4 regions of the Anoxybacillus sp. CHMUD genome follow, and region 1 is predicted to be linked to each of the others. Evidence: predicted binding sites of a transcription regulator. Region 1 holds the regulator's gene; each other region holds the start of a gene.
The links. Region 1 encodes Rex, which represses fermentation and respiration genes when NADH is low (regulators of the CRP and FNR family bind a similar motif). Its sites were predicted from a motif close to TTGTGAAATATTTCACAA; they were not measured.

Region 1 (5,120 bases):
TTGTTGCGATGATGTGATCGTAACCGATTGCTAAGTTGTTAGCTGTCAGCACGTCGTTTCCGCTTGGGCGTTCGATTTCGAAACGAAACGATGCCGATTTTTCATCACCGAGTGGCTTGTCGATGATATTCATTTTTTCTAATTGTTTTCTACGGCTTTGTGCTCGCTTCGTTGTTGATGCACGAGCGATGTTGCGTTGAATAAAATCTTTTAATTTTGTAATTTCCTCTTGTTGTTTTTCATACAATTTTAGTTGTTGTTCAAATTGTTCAGCACGTTGTTGTAAGTAGCTTGTATAGTTTCCGACATATTTTTTTATTTTTGTGCGTGATAGTTCATACACTTGTGTCACGATTTGGTCAAGAAAATAGCGATCGTGGGAGACGATAAGAATGGCCCCATCGTAATTTTTTAAATATTGTTCAAGCCATTGCAACGTTTCCATATCTAAATGGTTTGTCGGTTCGTCTAAAATGAGCAAATCGGGCCTTGTAAGGAGCAGTTTACCAAGCGCTAGCCTCGTCCGCTGTCCACCGCTTAATGTAGATACTTTTGTCGTATAATCGTACTGTGAGAAGCGGAGACCATGAAGAACCGAACGAATATCTGCTTCATATTGATAGCCGCCTTTTTCTTTGAATTCTGTTTGTAAACGATCATATTGCTCAAGTAGGCGCTCATAGTCAGCATCATGTAAACTCATTTGTTGTTCTAGTTCACGTAATTGTTTTTCCATTTGTTGTAGCGGGGCAAACACATCGAGCATTTCTTCCCAAATGGAACGATGAGCTTGCAACCCTGTATATTGATCTAAATAACCGATCGTTACGTGTTTCGGTTTAATGATTTCGCCTGTGTCGTATGACAACTGTCCGGCAATGATTTTTAATAATGTCGATTTTCCCGCGCCATTTCTTCCAACTAACGCAATACGGTCTTTTTCTTGTATTTCAAGCTTAATGTCTGATAAAACTTGTTCCGCTCCATATGATTTGGATAGTTGATTTACTTGTAAAATGATCATTCTTTCTCACCTCAATCTTCTTTTGATAGTGTAACGTACTTTCTTGATATTCGGCAACACTAGTGTACGAATAACAAATTTGACAAAAATAATAATAAAGGGTACAAAGGAAAGACAGAATGAAAAAAATAGTGTATAGTTTAGAAGTGGGGAGAATTTTTTAGACGTATAGGAGAGAAAAATGAAAGCGCTAACTATTTGTGAAAGGAAATGTGGGGGATTGACTCGTGAATAATGAACAACCAAAAATTCCGCAGGCGACCGCAAAGCGACTACCGTTGTACTATCGTTTTTTGAAAAACTTGCATGCATCAGGCAAGCAACGTGTATCTTCAGCGGAGTTAAGCGAAGCTGTAAAAGTCGATTCAGCAACGATTCGCCGTGATTTTTCATACTTTGGTGCGCTTGGAAAAAAAGGATACGGATATAATGTGAATTATTTGCTGTCGTTTTTCCGAAAAACGTTAGACCAAGATGAAACGACAGAAGTAGCGTTATTTGGCGTCGGTAATTTAGGGACAGCATTTTTGAACTACAATTTTAGCAAAAATAACAATACGAAAATCGTAATGGCGTTCGATGTTGATCCGGATAAAGTGGGAACAAAAGTCGGAGGGGTTCCGGTTTATCATTTAGATGAATTGGAAGAAAAGCTTGGAGGGATTACGGTAGCGATTTTAACCGTTCCTGCTCAAGTTGCCCAGCCGATTACTGACCGACTTGTTCAAAAAGGCATTAAAGGGATTTTAAACTTTACGCCTGCTCGCTTGCATGTGCCAGAACATATTCGTGTTCACCATATTGATTTAGCGGTCGAATTGCAGTCACTCGTTTACTTTTTAAAACATTACGGAAATGAGTAAACCTCCCGTTTACGAGCGGGAGGTTTTTTTTCGTAAAGAACGAATTCCTGCGCCGAAATCAAATGTAGCAATTAAAATAAATAGCATCGTTGTGATGTCCCAAATACCATCATCGGCGGTATGGACAGCAAAATAAGTAAATAAAATGCCAGTGAGAAAATAAAACAACGGTTCAGACTTCATGAAAACAGCCTCCAAATTACGAATTGCATTCGTTCTGCCTCACGCATAATGCTTTCGATTTCTTCAGCAAATAATGTTTGAATTGCAACGACAAAGGTGTTCATCAGTACATGTGCTGCAATAGGTACGATAATACGCTTTGTTTTGACATATAGGAAAGCAAATACAAATCCCATCGTTGCATAAAGAAGCAAATGTTCGAACTCTAAATGAACAACAGCAAATAAAAGCGAGCTGATGATGGCTGATAAGAAAAAGTTATATTTTTGATACAGCGTTCCGAAAATAATTTTTCGAAAAATGATTTCTTCTAAAACTGGACCAACGATTGAAGTGACGAGCATAAGAGCTGGTGTAAGTTTGACCATTTCGACGATCCGTCTCGTGTTCTCGGACCCCATTTCGACCCCAAAGAGGTGTACTTCGATGTTTGCTGCAACGCCTTGGGCGAAAAGAGCGAGCAAAAACCCCCCAATTGCCCAAAAGAATGACATGCCAATCGATGCTTGATGGCGATCATATGAGTATTTCATATCTTCTTTCATAAAATAAAGAACGAGAAAAAGAGCAATCGAGAAACTAATAACAGCCCAATAACCAGAAGCGATCGAAAAAGCTATTTCTTTATTTGATGCGTTGACAAAGCCGCTATGTGCAAGTAAAGGGACGCCGACTAAGCTCGATAGCTGCATGGCGATATATGTAATGATGACATACCAATATTGTTTTTTCACATGGTCAACCCCTTTTTACAAAATAAATACTTTTTCATTTTACCATATTTTTTGTATGAATTTCGAAAGGAAAGACATAATGAAAGAGGGAAATATGTATTGAAAAATTTTTAACTTCCTACTTGCAAAATTGAAAAAAGTTCATTAATATAATAAGTGTGTTAGCACTCAATAAGAATGAGTGCTAATAACGGAACGAAAATCTAATTAAGGAGGTCGTTTGCCGTGTTGAAGCCACTAGGCGATCGTATTGTCATTGAATTAATTCAAACTGAAGAAAAAACAGCGAGCGGAATTGTCTTACCAGACACAGCAAAAGAAAAACCACAAGAAGGAAAAGTTGTGGCAGTTGGTTCAGGTCGCGTTCTTGATAATGGTGAGCGCGTAGCTCCAGAGGTAAGCGTTGGTGACCGCATCATCTTCTCAAAATATGCGGGTACAGAAGTAAAATATGATGGAAAAGAATACTTAATTTTGCGTGAAAGTGACATTTTAGCTGTGATTGGTTAATCGTTCGCCTGATAACATATAAAGCGTACAAAAATACTTAACAAAAAAAATCATCATCAAGGGGGTAAGATGTATGGCAAAAGAAATTAAATTCAGCGAAGAAGCTCGTCGTGCGATGTTACGCGGTGTAGATAAATTAGCTGATGCAGTAAAAGTAACATTAGGTCCAAAAGGTCGTAACGTTGTATTAGAGAAAAAGTTCGGTTCTCCATTAATTACAAATGACGGTGTAACGATTGCGAAAGAGATTGAATTAGAAGATCCGTTTGAAAATATGGGTGCGAAGCTTGTTGCGGAAGTAGCAAGCAAAACAAACGATGTTGCTGGTGACGGTACAACAACAGCAACTGTATTAGCACAAGCGATGATTCGTGAAGGATTGAAAAACGTAACAGCTGGTGCGAACCCAATGGGTATTCGCAAAGGTATTGAAAAAGCTGTTGCAGTTGCGGTAGAAGAATTAAAAGCGATCTCTAAACCAATCGAAGGTAAAGATTCTATCGCTCAAGTTGCAGCTATTTCTGCAGCTGACGAAGAAGTTGGTCAACTTATCGCTGAAGCGATGGAACGTGTTGGTAAAGATGGCGTCATTACATTAGAAGAGTCTAAAGGTTTCACAACAGAATTAGATGTTGTGGAAGGTATGCAATTTGACCGTGGTTATGTATCTCCATACATGGTTACAGACTCTGATAAAATGGAAGCTGTATTGGAAAATCCATACATCTTAATTACAGATAAAAAAGTTTCAAGCATTCAAGAACTTCTTCCTGTATTAGAGCAAGTTGTTCAACAAGGTAAGCCATTGTTAATTATTGCTGAAGATGTAGAAGGCGAAGCGCTTGCAACATTAGTTGTGAACAAACTTCGTGGTACATTCACAGCTGTTGCAGTTAAAGCGCCTGGCTTCGGTGATCGTCGCAAAGCGATGCTTCAAGATATCGCGATCTTAACAGGTGGCGAAGTTATCACAGAAGAGTTAGGTCGCGAATTGAAATCAACAACAATTGCTTCCCTTGGTCGTGCAGCGAAAGTTGTTGTAACAAAAGAACATACAACAATCGTTGATGGCGCTGGTCGTGCCGAAGACATTCAAGCACGCATCAACCAAATTCGTGCACAATTAGAAGAAACAACTTCTGAATTTGACCGTGAAAAATTACAAGAGCGCTTAGCGAAATTAGCTGGTGGCGTTGCGGTAATCAAAGTTGGTGCTGCAACAGAAACAGAATTAAAAGAGCGTAAATTACGCATTGAAGACGCATTAAACGCAACACGTGCGGCAGTTGAAGAAGGTATCGTTGCCGGCGGTGGTACAGCGTTAATGAACGTATACAGCAAAGTTGCAGCCATTGAAGCTGAAGGCGACGAAGCAACTGGTGTGAAAATCGTTCTTCGTGCGATTGAAGAGCCAGTTCGTCAAATCGCGCAAAACGCTGGTTTAGAAGGCTCTGTCATCGTAGAACGCTTAAAAACAGAAAAACCTGGCATCGGCTTCAACGCAGCAACTGGCGAGTGGGTTGACATGATCGAAGCAGGTATCGTTGACCCAACAAAAGTAACTCGCTCTGCACTTCAAAACGCAGCATCTGTTGCCGCTATGTTCTTAACAACTGAGGCAGTCGTTGCTGACAAACCAGAAGAAAACAAAAACACACCAGGCATGCCAGACATGGGCGGCATGATGTAATACCTTTCAATTTCGCTAGGGAGAAGTGGATGTGTCCGCTTCTCCTACATTTTTTATATATTCACCCTTACAAAAATGTAAGGGTATTTTTTATTTTTAGACATCTGAAAATGAGG
Region 2 (5,120 bases), on a different contig from region 1:
TACGCCAATTGAACACGTGCAACGAGTTCGACCATTGTAAACGGCTTGCGAATGTAATCAAACGCTCCCGCCGCAAACGCTTCCTCTAATTTCTGTTCATCATCGTAACCGGTGACCATTAATACGGGAATATGTTGTAATTGCTCGTGTTGCTTGAATCGTCGGCACCACTCAATCCCATCTGTTTCTGGCATACAAATGTCCATTAAAATGACATCGACTTGTTGAGATAAAATATAGGCATATGCCTTATCCGCATCTTCAAATAAATGAATAGAAATGCCTTCGATATGTTCAAGCATCGCTTCCATCATTTCTAATGTCGGCATATAGTCATCAATAATTACTACTTCCATCTTCAGCCGTCCTTTTCGTTATATTGTTGTATATTTCATTTATACACGTTGCAAACCCGAAAAAGATAGCTTAAAGATGAAAGTTTTGCAAATTTTTTATTTTCCGCTAAAATGCGGACGTCGCTTCTCTAAAAAGGCGCGAATCCCTTCTTCGTGGTCTTTTGTTTTGCGCATTTCCGCTTGATACGCTGTCTCCATTTGCAACGTGTTCAACAACTGTTGTTCGCTTAAACGAGCATATAACTGCTTCGTCGCAATCATCGCACGAATCGGTTTTGCTAGCCATTCATTCACTTTGTGCTGAATCGCTTGTTCATCACCGATTTCATCAACGAGTCCCACTTCATATGCCTCTTGTGCACTCATTATTTTTCCTTCCCATATGATTTGTTTTGATTTGACATCTCCAATTTTTCGATTTAAAAAGAAATGTCCCCCACCATCTGGAACTAAACCAATGCCAATGAAATTCATTGCAACGCGCGCTTGTTTATTTGCGATTACATGATCGCAAGCAAGGGCTAAACTAAATCCTAATCCTGCAGCAGCACCATGTATGTAGCTAATCGTTAGTTTCGGCAATTGATGCAATGTCATCGCTATTTGTTTAATCGTTTCCATCACTTCAATGAATGAATGTTCATTCGTTGATTGCAACATCGTCTTAATGTCGCCCCCTGCGCTAAATCCTTTGCCACGACCACGAATGATGACGATATCCGCTTCACTTGCTTCAACTTCTTTTAACGCTTGTAACAACTCTGTTAACATTTGTTCATGTAAAGCATTTAGCGCATTCGGACGATTCAATTCAATGGTTGCGACGCGATTTTCGTATGATAGTACGATATGTTCCATCTTCTCCATCCCCTCTTTCGTTTGTTCGCTATTTTCTTTCGACATATATGAATAAAATCCTGCACAGAACAAAACAAAAAGACGACATCATCTGTCGCCTTTTTGTTTTGCACGCATGACAATCTCATATAGTCGTTTTGTTTGTTCGTAAATATGTTCAGCACGGCAAATGGCCGAAATGACAGCAATTCCGTCTGCACCCGCTTCGATCACTTGTTTGGCTGTTTGTTCTGTAATTCCACCGATCGCAACGAGTGGAACACGTTTTTCATGGGCACGAATATGTTCAATCATCGTCAGTCCACATGCTTGCTTTGCATCTTCTTTTGAAACAGTTGGGAAAATCGGGCCTAATCCAACATAATCGGCGCAAGCAGCAAGCGCTTTTTTTACTTCATTTAAGTTGTGAACAGATACGCCTAAATATTTATCTCCTATGCGATCGCGAACGCGTTCAGCTACTTCGTCTTCTTGACCGACATGAACGCCATCTGCCTGTAAAGCGAGGGCCAAATCGACATCGTCATTCACGATAAAAGGAATATTATACATTCGGCATCGTTCAAGTAATTTCTCGGCTAAGCGGTATTTTTCAATCCCCGTAAGCGCCCCCTTTCCTTTTTCGCGAAACTGAAACATTGTAATACCGCCTTTAATTGCTTCATCAAGCACAGCGAGCGGATCTTTCGTACAATCGATACTCCCCATAACGAAATACAACGATAGCTTCTGCTTCATCATTTATTCCCCTTGAATACGCGCGTATTGATCAACTTCTTCTGCACTCGTTTCATGTAAAGCATTTAAAAAAGAAAGTTGAAAAGAACCAGGTGCTTTTGCTTGTTTGGCTGCTTTTTCAGCCGCCACACCGTAATAAGCGAGGGCAGCAACTGATGACATCATCATATCGTCTCCTATACCCGCAAATGCACCTAATACCGAACTTAACAAACAACCTGTCCCTGTTACTTTCGTTAACATCGCATCACCATTTGAGACGATTACAATACGTTCTCCATCGGTTACTACATCATCTTTCCCTGTGACAACAACTACAGAGCGAAACATGAGTGCTGCTTTTTTCGCTACATCCACGAGGTCACCTTGAACGTCTCCTGCATCGACTCCTTTTGTACGTACTTGTTCACCCGCAATGCTCGCAATTTCCGATGCGTTCCCACGTAAAATCGAAATGTTTACTTCACGTAATATACGTCTGGCTGTTTCGGTGCGGTACGCTGTCGCACCAGCTCCAACAGGATCGAAAATGACAGGAATGTTTGCCTCATTTGCTGCTTTTCCGGCAATTAACATCGCCTCTACGTCTGTTTCGTTTAGCGTGCCAATGTTTAACACTAAAGCACGAGCTAACCGAACCATATCCGCTACTTCTTCTTTTGCATACGCCATAACAGGAGATGCGCCTACAGCAAGCAAACCATTCGCAACAAAATTGGTCACCACAACATTTGTCATATTATGTACGAGTGGTGACTCCTTCCTAACACGCGTTAACCATTGTCCTACATTCATCATTCATTCCCCCTAAAAAAATAAAAACTAGTCGGACAGAGTCGACTAGTTTGCGTACTGAAAACATAGCCTACTTCCCTCCGCTGGTACAAACCAGATCAGGTTCAAAGGGTTGGAAAACTGATTGCGCGTTTTCCTCTCAGCCATCGCCATCCGGCACCCCTAGTAGTTTGATTGATTCAATTTTCTTTCATTTTAATACATTTTTTCTCTTGATTCAATATGGATTATTGTCAAATTTCGTTCACATTTTTGTATGAAAGTGTGATATGTATCACTTACGACGTACATATTTTCTCCTATTGTTAAAGTGTCAATAAGAAAAGGAGGGGTCATAATGTTTTGTCATCAATGTGAACAAACACCAACAGGGGGATGTACTGTTGTTGGAGTTTGCGGGAAAGATGAAACAATTGCAAGTTTGCAAGATACGATCGTATTTGCATTAAAAGGAATTGCAGCATATCGCACGCATGCCCATCAACTTGGGTATACCGATCCGTTCGTTGATACAACGACACATGAAGCGTTATATATGACGTTAACAAACTCTAACTTTAACGTACAAGAACATATAGACATGGCGATGAAAGTCGGAAGAGCAGCCATTCGCGTAATGGAACTACTCGATCGAGCACATACAGAACGACTTGGCATTCCTCAACCTGTTCGTGTAACGCAAAATAGAATTGAAGGAAAATGTATTCTCGTTACAGGACATAACTTATTTGCCCTTGAACAACTATTAAAACAAACAGAAGGAAAAGGAATTAACATTTACACACATTCCGAAATGCTTCCAGCACATGGTTACCCACAATTAAAAAAATATAAACATCTGAAAGGAAATGTCGGAAAAGCATGGTACGATCAACGTCGCCTATTTGAAAAATTCCCTGGTGCTATTTTAGCGACAACAAACTGTGTCATGCCGATAAAAGGTTCATATGCTGATCGCATGTTTTCATATGATGTAGCCGGATTAGAACATGTGCAAAAAATCGAAAACGATGATTTCACGCCGTTAATTGAGAAAGCGCTACAACTTCCAGAAGCAAACATTGAATCGGATGAAACGTTAGTGACTGGTTTCCATCACGAAACTGTAATTCAAATTGTACCAGAAATTATTCAAGCTGTAAAAGAAGGAAAAATTGAACGCTTTTTCGTTATCGCAGGTTGCGACGCTCCTGGAAAAGGCGGTGAATATTATCGCACGTTAGCTACATCGTTACCGAAAAACACTGTCATTTTAACGACATCCTGTGGGAAATTCCGCTTTAACGATGTCGACTACGGGGTTGTTCCTGGCACGAACATTCCACGATATATTGATTTAGGGCAATGCAACAACTCGATTTCGACTGTCAAAATTGCAATGGCGCTTGCGGAAGCATTCGGCTGTGAGGTCAATGAGTTACCGGTCAGCATCGTTCTTTCATGGTTTGAACAAAAAGCAGTTGCAATCTTACTCGGATTGTTTAGTTTAGGCATTCAAGACATTCGAATTGGACCAAAAGCACCGCACTTTATTTCTGAAGGTGTGCTACACGTATTGCAAGACATGTTCGGTCTCAAGCTCATCGGTAATGTAGAAGAAGATATGCAAGCGATGCTCGCACATTAAAAGGGCTGTTTCATCCAGCCCTTTTCACGTTTACGAAGCTTTATTTAACCATACACTCATATTAAATCCTTCTTCTGTCACGTATCCATCGACACTCCATATTCGTTTTTTTGCTTTTTTCGCTTTTTCTTGTACTTTATACAATTTTTTTGCATATTTTGTGTCCGGTTCAAATACGTAAGCAACACGCGCAAACCCTTCTTGTACAATTTTTTCTTGGTATAAAGTTCCATCCTCTAACCATATGTACGCAAGCAATCGACCATAACGATCGTACGGTTGTTCTTTTGCGCTTAGTTCAACTGTCACTTTTTTGTGAAGCAAAACGTCTTTAGCGAATTGTTTTGCCTCTTCGCCATACGCCTGTTTTTCGCGATACGTTTCGGGGGTATCGATATTTAGTAGACGAACCGTTACGATTTCGCCATCTTTTTTTATTTTTACTGTATCCCCATCAACAACATATTCTACTGTCGTAACAAATGTTTTCTCTTTATTTTGCGATGTACAACCGACAATAAAGACAATTGCCGTAAAAAACATAATCCATTTTCTCATAAATGTGTCAGCCCACTTTCAAGATGTGAAATGTCTGATTCACATTCCATATCCCACTTTTCCCCGTCAAACGATACGATCGTCACACTCGTACCGTATACACGGCTATTTTTCCACAACTCCGCAAGCGTTTGTTGTTTCCAATATACAAGAAGCGTGCGAATCACCATGCCATGTGTAACGATAAG
Region 3 (5,120 bases), on a different contig from region 1:
ACCGACCACGTCATGCCTTTTACGCCAAAAGGTGCTTTGACAACGTTTGGACCGAGCGCTGTCATTTTTTCAAATATTTTTGTATAATCACGCTCAACAGCATGAATTTGCGGCATCGTTTTTCCTGGAATCGGTTCACATTCCCCTTTACTCCAATCTTTAATTTTTCCAAACGGTTGCGCTAACTCTTGTGGCGTATCGTGAAGAATCGGTGTCGCTACAACTTCTTTCACCGGCGCCATTCCTACTTCTTCCGCTACTTGTGACACGGCTTTCGCAAGTGATTTGAAAATTTCCCAATCCGATCGCGCTTCCCAAGGTACCGCAATCGCAGGATTAAATGGATGAATAAATGGATGCATATCTGTGCTACTTAAATCATGTTTCTCATACCATGTTGCTGCAGGTAATACCACATCAGAATATAAAGCTGTTCCAGCCATCCGAAAATCGAGGTTAATGAGCAAATCTAATTTTCCTTCTGGTGCTTCCTCACGCCACGTTATTTCTTGCGGACGAAGGCTATCTTTGTCATCGTTCATTAATCCGTGCGATGTACCAAGCAAATGTTTTAAAAAGTATTCATGTCCTTTTCCTGAACTTGAAATTAAGTTCGCACGCCACACGATTAAATTGCGAGGAAAGTTTTTCTCGTTATCTGGATCTTCAATCGCAAAGCGTAGCGTTTTCTCTTTTAACTGCTTCGCTATATATGCTCCAATGTCTTCGACTGTTTTTGCCCCTGATGCGACCGCTTCGTTGTAAAGATCGATTCCGTTTTTTTCGAAAGTTGGATAGGAAGGCAACCAACCTAAACGTACCGCAAGAACATTGTAATCAGCATAATGTTGATAACGTGCTTCTTTGGCAAGCGGTGATACGAGCTGTCCAACTGGTGTATCTTCATAACGCCATTGGTCTGTCACAAAATAGTAAAATGATGTTCCGTTTTGTAATTTCGGTGGCGCCTGCCAGTCACGCGCCATGGCAATCGTTTGCCATCCTTCTACCGGACGCAATTTTTCTTGACCAACATAATGCGCCCATCCTCCACCGTTCACCCCTTGCGCTCCAACGAATAAAACAAGGTTTAAAACAGCTCGATAAATTGTATCAGAGTTAAACCAATGATTAATTCCTGCACCGACAATAATCATGGAACGACCTTTTGTATCGATCGCATTTTGCGCAAACTCACGCGCAATTTGAATGACAAGATCCCGCTTTACACCTGTGATGTTTTCTTGCCATGCTGGCGTAAACGGAATAAGGTCATCGTATGTTTTCGCTACTTCACCACCGATCCCACGATCAACCCCATAGTTAGCAAGCACTAAATCATATACGGTCGTAACGTATAATTCTTCATGCTCCGTTTGTACGCGTTTTACAGGCACAGCACGTTTTAAAATTTTGTTTCCATCATGAGAAAAATACGGAATTTGTATAGTTACAACCTCGTCTTCTATGCCTAACATCGTCAGTCGCGGCTCGATCGCTTCCTCTGTTTCTTCGTCTACCATGTTTAAGTTCCATTTTCCTTTGTTTTCCCAGCGTGAACCAATTGTTCCATTCGGAATCGCAAAATCATTTGTTCGTTCATTCCAAAGCGCTGGTTTCCATTCCCCATTTGTCGTATTTCGACCAATATCAGACGCGTGTAGGAAACGATCAGCAACAAATTGCCCATCTTCTTTCTTTTTCAACGTAACTAAAAATGGAAAATCGGTGTATGTTTTCGCGTAGTTTGTAAAGTATTGTACTTGTCTATCTACATAAAACTCTTTTAAAATAACGTGCCCCATCGCCATCGCTAAAGCGCCGTCTGTCCCTTGTTTAACGCTCAACCATTCATCCGCGAACTTCGTCGATTCAGCAAAGTCTGGACTAATCGAGACGACTTTTGTTCCTTTGTATCGAACTTCTGCTAAAAAGTGAGCGTCTGGAGTACGCGTCATTGGAACGTTTGATCCCCATGTCATAATGTAACCAGCGTTATACCAGTCGCTACTTTCTGGAACGTCCGTTTGATCTCCCCAAATTTGTGGTGAAGCTGGTGGCAAGTCAGCGTACCAATCATAAAAGCTTAACATCGGTCCACCCATCAATGACATAAAGCGTGCACCTGCTGCATGGCTAACCATCGACATTGCGGGAATTGGAGAAAAACCAACGTTTCGATCTGGACCATATTTCATGACTGTATAAAGTAAAGAGGTGGCAACAAGTTTTAATACTTCATCCCACTCCGCACGAACAAATCCACCTTTTCCACGCGCCTGCTTATAACGCTTTGCTTTCTCCGGGTTTTCAACGATGCTTTTCCAAGCATCAATCGGATTTTTATGTTGCTGCAATGCTTCACGCCACATATTTAACAACACGCCACGAACGTATGGGTATTTGACACGAAGCGGGCTATAAATATACCAAGAAAAACTTGCCCCACGCGGACAGCCCCGCGGTTCAAAATCGGGCATATCCGGTCCTGTTGTTGGATAGTCGAGTTTTTGACCTTCCCATGTGACGATACCGTCTTTCACATAAATATCCCAACTACATGAACCTGTACAGTTTACGCCATGTGTTGAGCGTACGACCTTGTCATGTTGCCATCTTCTACGATATATTTGCTCCCAATCGCGATCTTGATATGTGACTTCACTATGCGCATCTGCATGACGTTCAATCGGTTTCACGTAGTTCAATCGTTTGAACAACGGTGACTTCTTTTTCACATCGCTCACTCCTCTTTGTATGAAATCCTTCTATCTTCACTATAAAACGGGACGTGATAAATAAATGTGAGGTACCTCACATGTTTTTTAATTGTCACAAATATGTCGAAATATATAAAAAAGGCCGACTAAATCATTAGTCAGCCTTCTATTTCGTTTATTTTTTTCGCAAGTTCTTCTTTTTCTTCAGATGATAATAGCTTTTCTGCCATCGGGAAAAGAACGCATTCTTCTTTCGTAAAATGATCGGTTAAAATCATATAAGCGTTCATCACATAGGAAGCGAGTTCTCTCGCCTCATGGATGTCAATCGTTTCCGTTTTCTTTAAGAACGTCGAGATGTTTTCTTTCGCTTCATGATGTTCATATTCCATCACCGCAATCGGTCCAGATTCTCTGCCGATGTATCGAACCATCATAGGGAAAAGAACATCTTCTTCGCGACGAGAATGAGGATCGAGCTCTTGCAAAAATTGCTGTACTTTTTCACGTAAACGAATAAGTGCTTGAACAACATCTTCCTCTTTACCATCGTAAATGCCTTTCGCTGCAACAAAAAGAGCATATTTTTCTTCATTTAATGGACCGTGTTCGTCTTTTAATCGTTGCAATGGCGGACATAATGAAACGGGTTCATGCCCAATGAGACTGCAAGGTGAAAAATCCATCGTCATCCCTCTTTTCTTCATGTGCTTACACATTTATTGTATAGAAGGAAAACGATTTTTCGTGTGATGCACGTCACACCTTTTGTCTAAAAAATGAACGTTTATTGACTATTCAATGTTGCAATATGACGATGGACAACCTTCACAATTAATTTGCTTTTTTAAATAGTCTAAGCTATGAATGATAATTTTTCTTCCCTTGAAAGAAATGATACCTTTACTTTTTAATGTATTTAATTCACGATTTACACTTTCACGCGATGTAGAACTAAAATTCGCTAAATCTTGATGTGTAACAGGAACATCTAATAAAATGCCATCTTTCGTCTGAATACCATAACTATTAGCCATACGAATGAGTGTAGAATATAACGCTCCTTTTTTGCCGTATAAAACGAGATCACGAAATTTCGTATGTTGTTTGCGGAAATGATCGGTCATCATTTTCAAAAACTCAACAGCAAACTCTGAGTTGACAAGCAACTCTTTTTCAATATCTTCATTTTTAATTACAAGTACTTCACTATCCTCGAGCGCACGACCGTTAAATAAATATCTCCCATTATCTGAAAAAATCATCAACTCACCGATGACAGCATTCGGCCCACATAACCGCAAACATAACTCTTTTCCATCACCAGAAAATTTACTAATTTGAAATTTGCCAGATAAGACGACAAAAAAGTTTTCGCCCATTTGCCCTTCCTGAAATAAAAACATTCCTTTTTTCACTTTCAGCGTTTTATACGCTAACTTTTTTAGTTGTTCAAAATTTTTTTTGCTAATGAACTGAGACATACGTATGCCTCCTTTTCATGAAAAATATTTCTGATATAACGAACGAGCAAATGTAACATCTTTTGTACCGTGCACAAGCATGCGACCGTCAGCAAATAAAACGACACGATGTCCTTCAAGTTGGGTCATCAACAAATATTCGTTCCCGTGTACTTGTTGACCGCTTGTTTTCATGTGTTCCATCATTTCAGTTATACGAAATGGATGACCATGACGAATTTGTACTGTATCTCGTCCACATAAGACGGACATCTTCGCTTTTTCTCTGTGCAAAGCTGGATATGTGCGATCTCTCCCGCAAGACGGACAATGTTCGTTTTTTAGTTTATCAACTCGTAAAAACCGATGTTCGTTTTGCCAAACATCAAACATAACGAGCGAACGTCGGATCTTTGCAACATCTCCCACTAATATTTTTAACGCTTCCGTTGTTTGATACGCAGCAACCATTTGTACAACAGAAGAAATAACACCAACGTTATCGCAAGTCAAATGATAAGAAGGCAAATGATTGACGAAACAGCGAAAACATGGCGTTTCATCGGGAATGATCGTAAAAGAAAGACCATAACTTCCTACACAAGCACCGTATATCCATGGAATTCGATATTTTTGTGATAAATCATTTAGTAGAAAACGCGTTTCGAAATTATCTGTTCCATCAATCATGATGTCAATTTGTTGCTCAAAAAGCGAAGTGAACGATTCATCTTGCACATCCATGACAAGCGCTTCAACATGAACGTCACGATTCACAGCAGTAAGACGGCGTTTGGCAGCAACAGCTTTTGGCCACCCTTTTTCAGCATCCTCTTCACTATATAACGTTTGACGCTGTAAATTCGTCCAATCAACATAATCGCGATCCACGATTGTCAGTCGACCGACGCCTGCTCGCGCCAACATATCTGCATTC
Region 4 (5,120 bases), on a different contig from region 1:
GCAATAATAATATTCGCTGCAGGTCGAAACTGGGGATTGCGCTCAACAGCATCAAGAATTTGCTGAATTCCTTCTTTCGCAAGCTCCTCCCCAATGACAACAAGGTTTGTATGAGAATAATATGGAATGCGTGATATTTGTTTTGATGCCTTCCGACTTGCCTCAACTAACGTATCGCCAGTTGATGTATACAAGGCAACGGGAAGCCCTGCGCTCCCTCCCCCTCTTTGAGTCGCCCCTGCTACGTTTCCAGGATTGACAATTTGAAATGTCGACATATATTTTCCATCCCTTTTATCTATACCAACTGCAATAATGAATGCTAAGTCTGTCAGCTCTCTTTTGCTCCAACAACCGTAAATAATACACGTAAATAACAGGACAAAGATGAGGAAAAGATATCGTTTAATTTGAATCCCCTTCTTTCTCTGTTTGTTGAGGCGGCTTTGGACGTTGCCCCCCCTTTTGACGAACCGTGTCTGTATTCATGATCAAGCGAGGTCTCTCTTTTAATCCCCATAACGGAAAACGTATAAATGTATCACCTATATTTTCTAAAATAAGGGGAGCAAGTGGTGCCATGTATGGCACTCCAAATGACCGAAGACTACATAAATGAATAGTCATTAAAATCATGCCAATCAAAATGCCATAAAAACCAAATAAAGCAGCTAGTACCATTAGGGCAAAACGAATTAAACGTGCGGAGATAGCAATTGCAAACGATGGTGTCGCAAAGCTAGCAATTGCCGTGATGGACACAACGATAACCATAGCTGACGAAACAAAACCTGCTTCTACAGCAGCTTGTCCGATGACGAGCGCTCCAACAATCGATACAGCCTGTCCAACAGCCCTTGGCAAGCGCACTCCAGCTTCACGCAAAATTTCAAACGTCACCTCCATGAGCAATGCTTCAATAAAAGCGGGAAAAGGAACCGATTCACGTTGTGCAGCAATTGCAATGACAAGGGAAGTAGGAATCATTTCTTGATGAAATGTCGTCAGTGCAATATACACAGACGGTGCAACAAGGGAAATAAAAAAAACGAGCATACGTAAAAAACGCAACGCTGTCGCAATATCAAAGCGTGCATAATAATCTTCTACAGCTTGAAAAAATTGTATAAATACAGTTGGGACAATAAGGACAAATGGCGTCCCCTCTACAAAAATAGCGATTCTTCCTTCCAACAAATTAGCCGCAACACTATCTGGTCTTTCCGTATGATAAACAGTTGGAAACGTTGTAAATGATTCATCTTCAATCAATTGTTCAATATATCCAGATTCAAGAACGCCATCTATACAAATGCGTCGCAATCGACTACGCACTTCTTCAACAATTTTGTCATTTGCAATTCCTTTAATATACATGATACGGACATTTGTTTGTGTCACTTCACCTAATGTAATGCCTTCTACCCACACATGTGGATTTTGAATTCGTCGGCGGACCATAGCAACATTTGTTGCCAACGATTCCGTAAAACCCTCACGTGGCCCTCGAATAGATAGTTGTGTACTCGGTTCTGTAATCGCACGATACTCACCACCTTTTACTGATACACCAACTGCTTCTAGCATCCCATCAATAAATAAAATGACTTCCCCAGACATAAGCGAGGAAAATATGTCGTGCCATTGCTGAATGCGCCGTGTTGTATTAGCTGTAGCTATTTTTTGTTCAATATAGTCTAGATTGCAACTACTTGAAGGAAGTGATAATTGTACACTTATTTCAAGCAACAATTGCTGAACAATATGTTCATCAACCATTCCGCTCACAAAACAAAGTGCAGCAGGCAAATCGTCCTCCTTTCCAAGTAAAAAACGGCGGATGATGATATCTGCACTATTTCCAGTAATATCTCTCACTTTTTCTATATTCGCATGTAAATTCTGCTCAATCGTCCCGTATATGTCCTTTTGTGCCAACAACCCATATGCATGCGTATGCTTTTCTTTCTTACCTTTCGATCGTGTCCACATCTTTCCTCCTCCATCCATTGTCTCCTTGATAGTTAGAATAAGCATACAATGCGTATATTATGCAAAAGGAATAAACGTACAAAAAGGTCAGATGCTAAATAAAAAGTGCATCCATGGAGATGAAATGATGAAAACTGTCGTGGTTTGTATCGTTATTTCTATGTTGTTAGGCAGTATAGCGATTAGTATGAATTTATTGCTAGGAATGAGCATTCATCAAGCTTGGCTTGACATTTTCAATCCTTTTCAAGTAATGGAACCAATTGAACTAGCCGTTTTGTTCTCTCTTATCAGTCTATGGATATTTAACACATGCCTTCACCTGTTTCGAAAAAAGAACCAACATAAAAAACCCGAACAGCGTCCGCATTAAGCGAACACCGTTCGGGTTTTTTCTCTTCTCATCCCTAAAGGAACGTATACACAAAACGGTTCACTTTCCATATAATCTCCCGTGATCGCATATGCCCGAGCACGCGATCCGCCACAAACGTAACGAAATTCACAAATGCCACATTTCCCTTTATATAAATCTGGCTGGCGCAACTGTTTCATCACTTCCGATTCGCGATAAATGTGCGATAACGGTTGCTCGCGCACATTGCCGCATACGATCGGAAGTAAACCACTTGGCATGACATCTCCTGTATGGGAGACGAAAACGAAACCGTTGCCGTCATTGACACCTTTTGGCGCTCGTTTTAATCCATCAATCATCGAAGCATGGTCAGTCGTAATCGCATGCTCATAACGAATATCCCCTGCATCAATGCGTTTTTCACGCATTTTTTGTTGAATGACAACACGACGATAATGTTGCGCCGCTGTCGTTTTAATATCATACGGTGCTGTTTTACTCAATTCATACAACCAACGAAACACTTCTTCATGCTCGGTTGGAGTAATGCAATCATTCATTTGCCCACGACCAGTTGGTACGAGTAAAAAGATATACCACATCACCGCCTTTAACTCCGCAACTAATTTCGCCATTTGTTCTAAATGATCGTAGTTATAACGCGAAATGACCGTGTTGATTTGCAGTGGCATATGTAACTCGTTCAAATAACGAATATTTTCAATTGTTAAATCAAACGAACCCGGTGTACCACGAAATCGGTCATGGATGTCGGCCGTCGGTCCATCTAAACTAAACGCCCAGCGCGACAATCCGATCTCTTTTGCTTTTTTCATTTTTTCTTTCGTTACATTCGGGGTTGCGCTTGGTGTAATGGAAACACGCATTCCTTTTTTTATCGCATACTCAGCAAGATCAAACAAATCTTCGCGCATCATACAGTCCCCGCCCGTAAACACAAGCATCGGATTGTTCATGTCATATATGTCATCAATTAATCGAAGCCCTTCTTCATATGTTAGCTCGCGCGGATCGGGGAACGGTTGAGCATCGGCACGACAATGGACACATTTTAACTGACACGCTCTCGTCACTTCCCAAATGACAATAAACGGATTTTCGTTATAATCGATCGCACGCGCATGTTTATGCATCTCTCATCACCAACTTTTTGTGTTATTGTTCACATTCATTATAGACTTCGTATTGCATCATGCACTCACGCGTTTTTGACGATTTTTTTAAACATAGCGCTTTGCTATGGTACAATGAAAACAGGAAAATAAAGGAGTTGAAAAAAGATGAAATCAGAAAAAGAAAAAATGGTAAGTGGTCAATTGTATCGAGCTACCGATCCAGAGTTAGTGAAAGAACGAGAACATGCTCGTCGCTTAACAAGGCTATTTAATCAAACGTTAGAAACAGAACATGAACGACGCATTTCTTTATTAAAAGAACTATTTGGCTCAACAGGTCAAAACGTATATGTTGAACCCCCTTTTTATTGCGATTACGGATACAACATTCATGTCGGGGAAAACTTTTTTGCGAATTTTAATTGCGTTTTTTTAGATGTATGTGACATTCGTATCGGGGACAACTGTCTCATTGGCCCCGGCGTTCATATTTATACGGCAACGCACCCCATTGATCCAATCGAAAGAGCGTCCGGTTTAGAATACGGAAAACCAGTAACGATCGGCGATCATGTGTGGATTGGTGGCGGAGCAATCATTAATCCGGGCGTAAACATTGGAAATAACGTTGTCATCGCTTCAGGAGCTGTTGTCACAAAAGATGTTCCTGATCACGTAGTCGTCAGAGGCAATCCGGCAAAAATTATTAAAAAACTGAACGAATAAAAGGCTCCCGTGAAAAGGAGCCTTTTATTTATGCAAAATAAACGACATAAATGACCGCCGCAAGTACGATGCGATAAATCGCGAACGGAACGAGACGCACGCGGTTAATTAAACGTAAGAAAAAGCGAATAGCAATTAACGCGAAAATAAACGCGCTAATAAAACCAACGATGAAAAACGGTAGCGCATCTAACGTAATGTGCTCCCAGTTTTTCAATAACGAAATAGCGCTTGCCCCCGCCATAATCGGTACAGCCATAATAAATGTAAAGTCTGCTGCGGCACGGTGGCTCATTCCGACGAGTACGCCACCTGAAATGGTCGAACCTGAACGCGAAAACCCAGGCCAAAGCGATAAACATTGAACAAGACCGACAATAAACGCCTGCTTATATGTAATATCATCTACAGTTTGTGCTACTGTTCGTTTTCCGAAACGATCCGCTGCGATCATCAACAACGCTCCAAGCACAAGCCCAATGAGCACCGTTTTTGTGGAAAATAAATGTTCATCAATATAGTCTTCAAATAAAACCCCCAACACTCCAGCAGGCAAAAGACCAACGAAAATGTGCATCAGCGTCAAGCGTGGTCCTTTTCTCACTTCACCTTTTCGTAAATAAAGCAACTCAAAAAATTTATCTTTAAACACAACAACCGCAGCTAAAACTGAACCGAGCTGGATGACGACTTTAAACGTATTCGCCCCATACTTTCCTAAAAACTCGCTCGATTTTAGCCACATGTCATCAACAATAATCATATGGCCTGTCGATGAAACAGGTGCAAACTCTGTCGCTCCTTCAACTAGTCCTAAAATGAGCGCTTTAATTAACTCTATTACATGCATGTATGTCCATCCTTTCTTGTTTGGTTAAATATGTATAATCCCTTACAGGCGCCTACTC

Region 2: hcp (hydroxylamine reductase) is a predicted target of Rex. The motif match lies at 3,010-3,027, and genes of this name have one in related genera.
Region 3: ETB99_RS00145 (hemerythrin domain-containing protein) is a predicted target of Rex. The motif match lies at 3,468-3,485, and genes of this name have one in related genera.
Region 4: ETB99_RS13860 (TIGR04053 family radical SAM/SPASM domain-containing protein) is a predicted target of Rex. The motif match lies at 3,522-3,539, and genes of this name have one in related genera.

The regions. Positions count from the first base shown of each region.
Region 1 is NZ_SDLG01000030.1:5,235-10,354, reverse strand. It holds gene ETB99_RS13950 (ABC-F family ATP-binding cassette domain-containing protein) at 1-1,024, opposite strand, end outside; gene ETB99_RS13945 (redox-sensing transcriptional repressor Rex) at 1,252-1,887, shown strand; gene ETB99_RS13940 (YdiK family protein) at 1,897-2,070, opposite strand; gene ETB99_RS13935 (CPBP family intramembrane glutamic endopeptidase) at 2,067-2,804, opposite strand; gene groES (co-chaperone GroES) at 3,030-3,314, shown strand; gene groL (chaperonin GroEL) at 3,388-5,004, shown strand.
Region 2 is NZ_SDLG01000004.1:29,880-34,999, forward strand. It holds gene ETB99_RS14930 (response regulator) at 1-356, opposite strand, end outside; gene ETB99_RS03800 (enoyl-CoA hydratase) at 453-1,259, opposite strand; gene thiE (thiamine phosphate synthase) at 1,302-1,955, opposite strand; gene thiM (hydroxyethylthiazole kinase) at 1,956-2,750, opposite strand; TPP riboswitch at 2,806-2,921, opposite strand; gene hcp (hydroxylamine reductase) at 3,085-4,374, shown strand; gene ETB99_RS03820 (thermonuclease family protein) at 4,405-4,932, opposite strand; gene ETB99_RS03825 (histidine phosphatase family protein) at 4,929-5,120, opposite strand, start outside.
Region 3 is NZ_SDLG01000001.1:21,652-26,771, forward strand. It holds gene ETB99_RS00140 (nitrate reductase subunit alpha) at 1-2,738, opposite strand, end outside; gene ETB99_RS00145 (hemerythrin domain-containing protein) at 2,879-3,406, opposite strand; gene ETB99_RS00150 (Crp/Fnr family transcriptional regulator) at 3,515-4,204, opposite strand; gene ETB99_RS00155 (ThiF family adenylyltransferase) at 4,220-5,120, opposite strand, start outside.
Region 4 is NZ_SDLG01000029.1:9,837-14,956, forward strand. It holds gene ETB99_RS13845 (Ger(x)C family spore germination protein) at 1-416, opposite strand, end outside; gene ETB99_RS13850 (spore germination protein) at 406-1,992, opposite strand; gene ETB99_RS13855 (YczF family membrane protein) at 2,120-2,365, shown strand; gene ETB99_RS13860 (TIGR04053 family radical SAM/SPASM domain-containing protein) at 2,362-3,504, opposite strand; gene ETB99_RS13865 (sugar O-acetyltransferase) at 3,652-4,212, shown strand; gene ETB99_RS13870 (undecaprenyl-diphosphate phosphatase) at 4,241-5,062, opposite strand.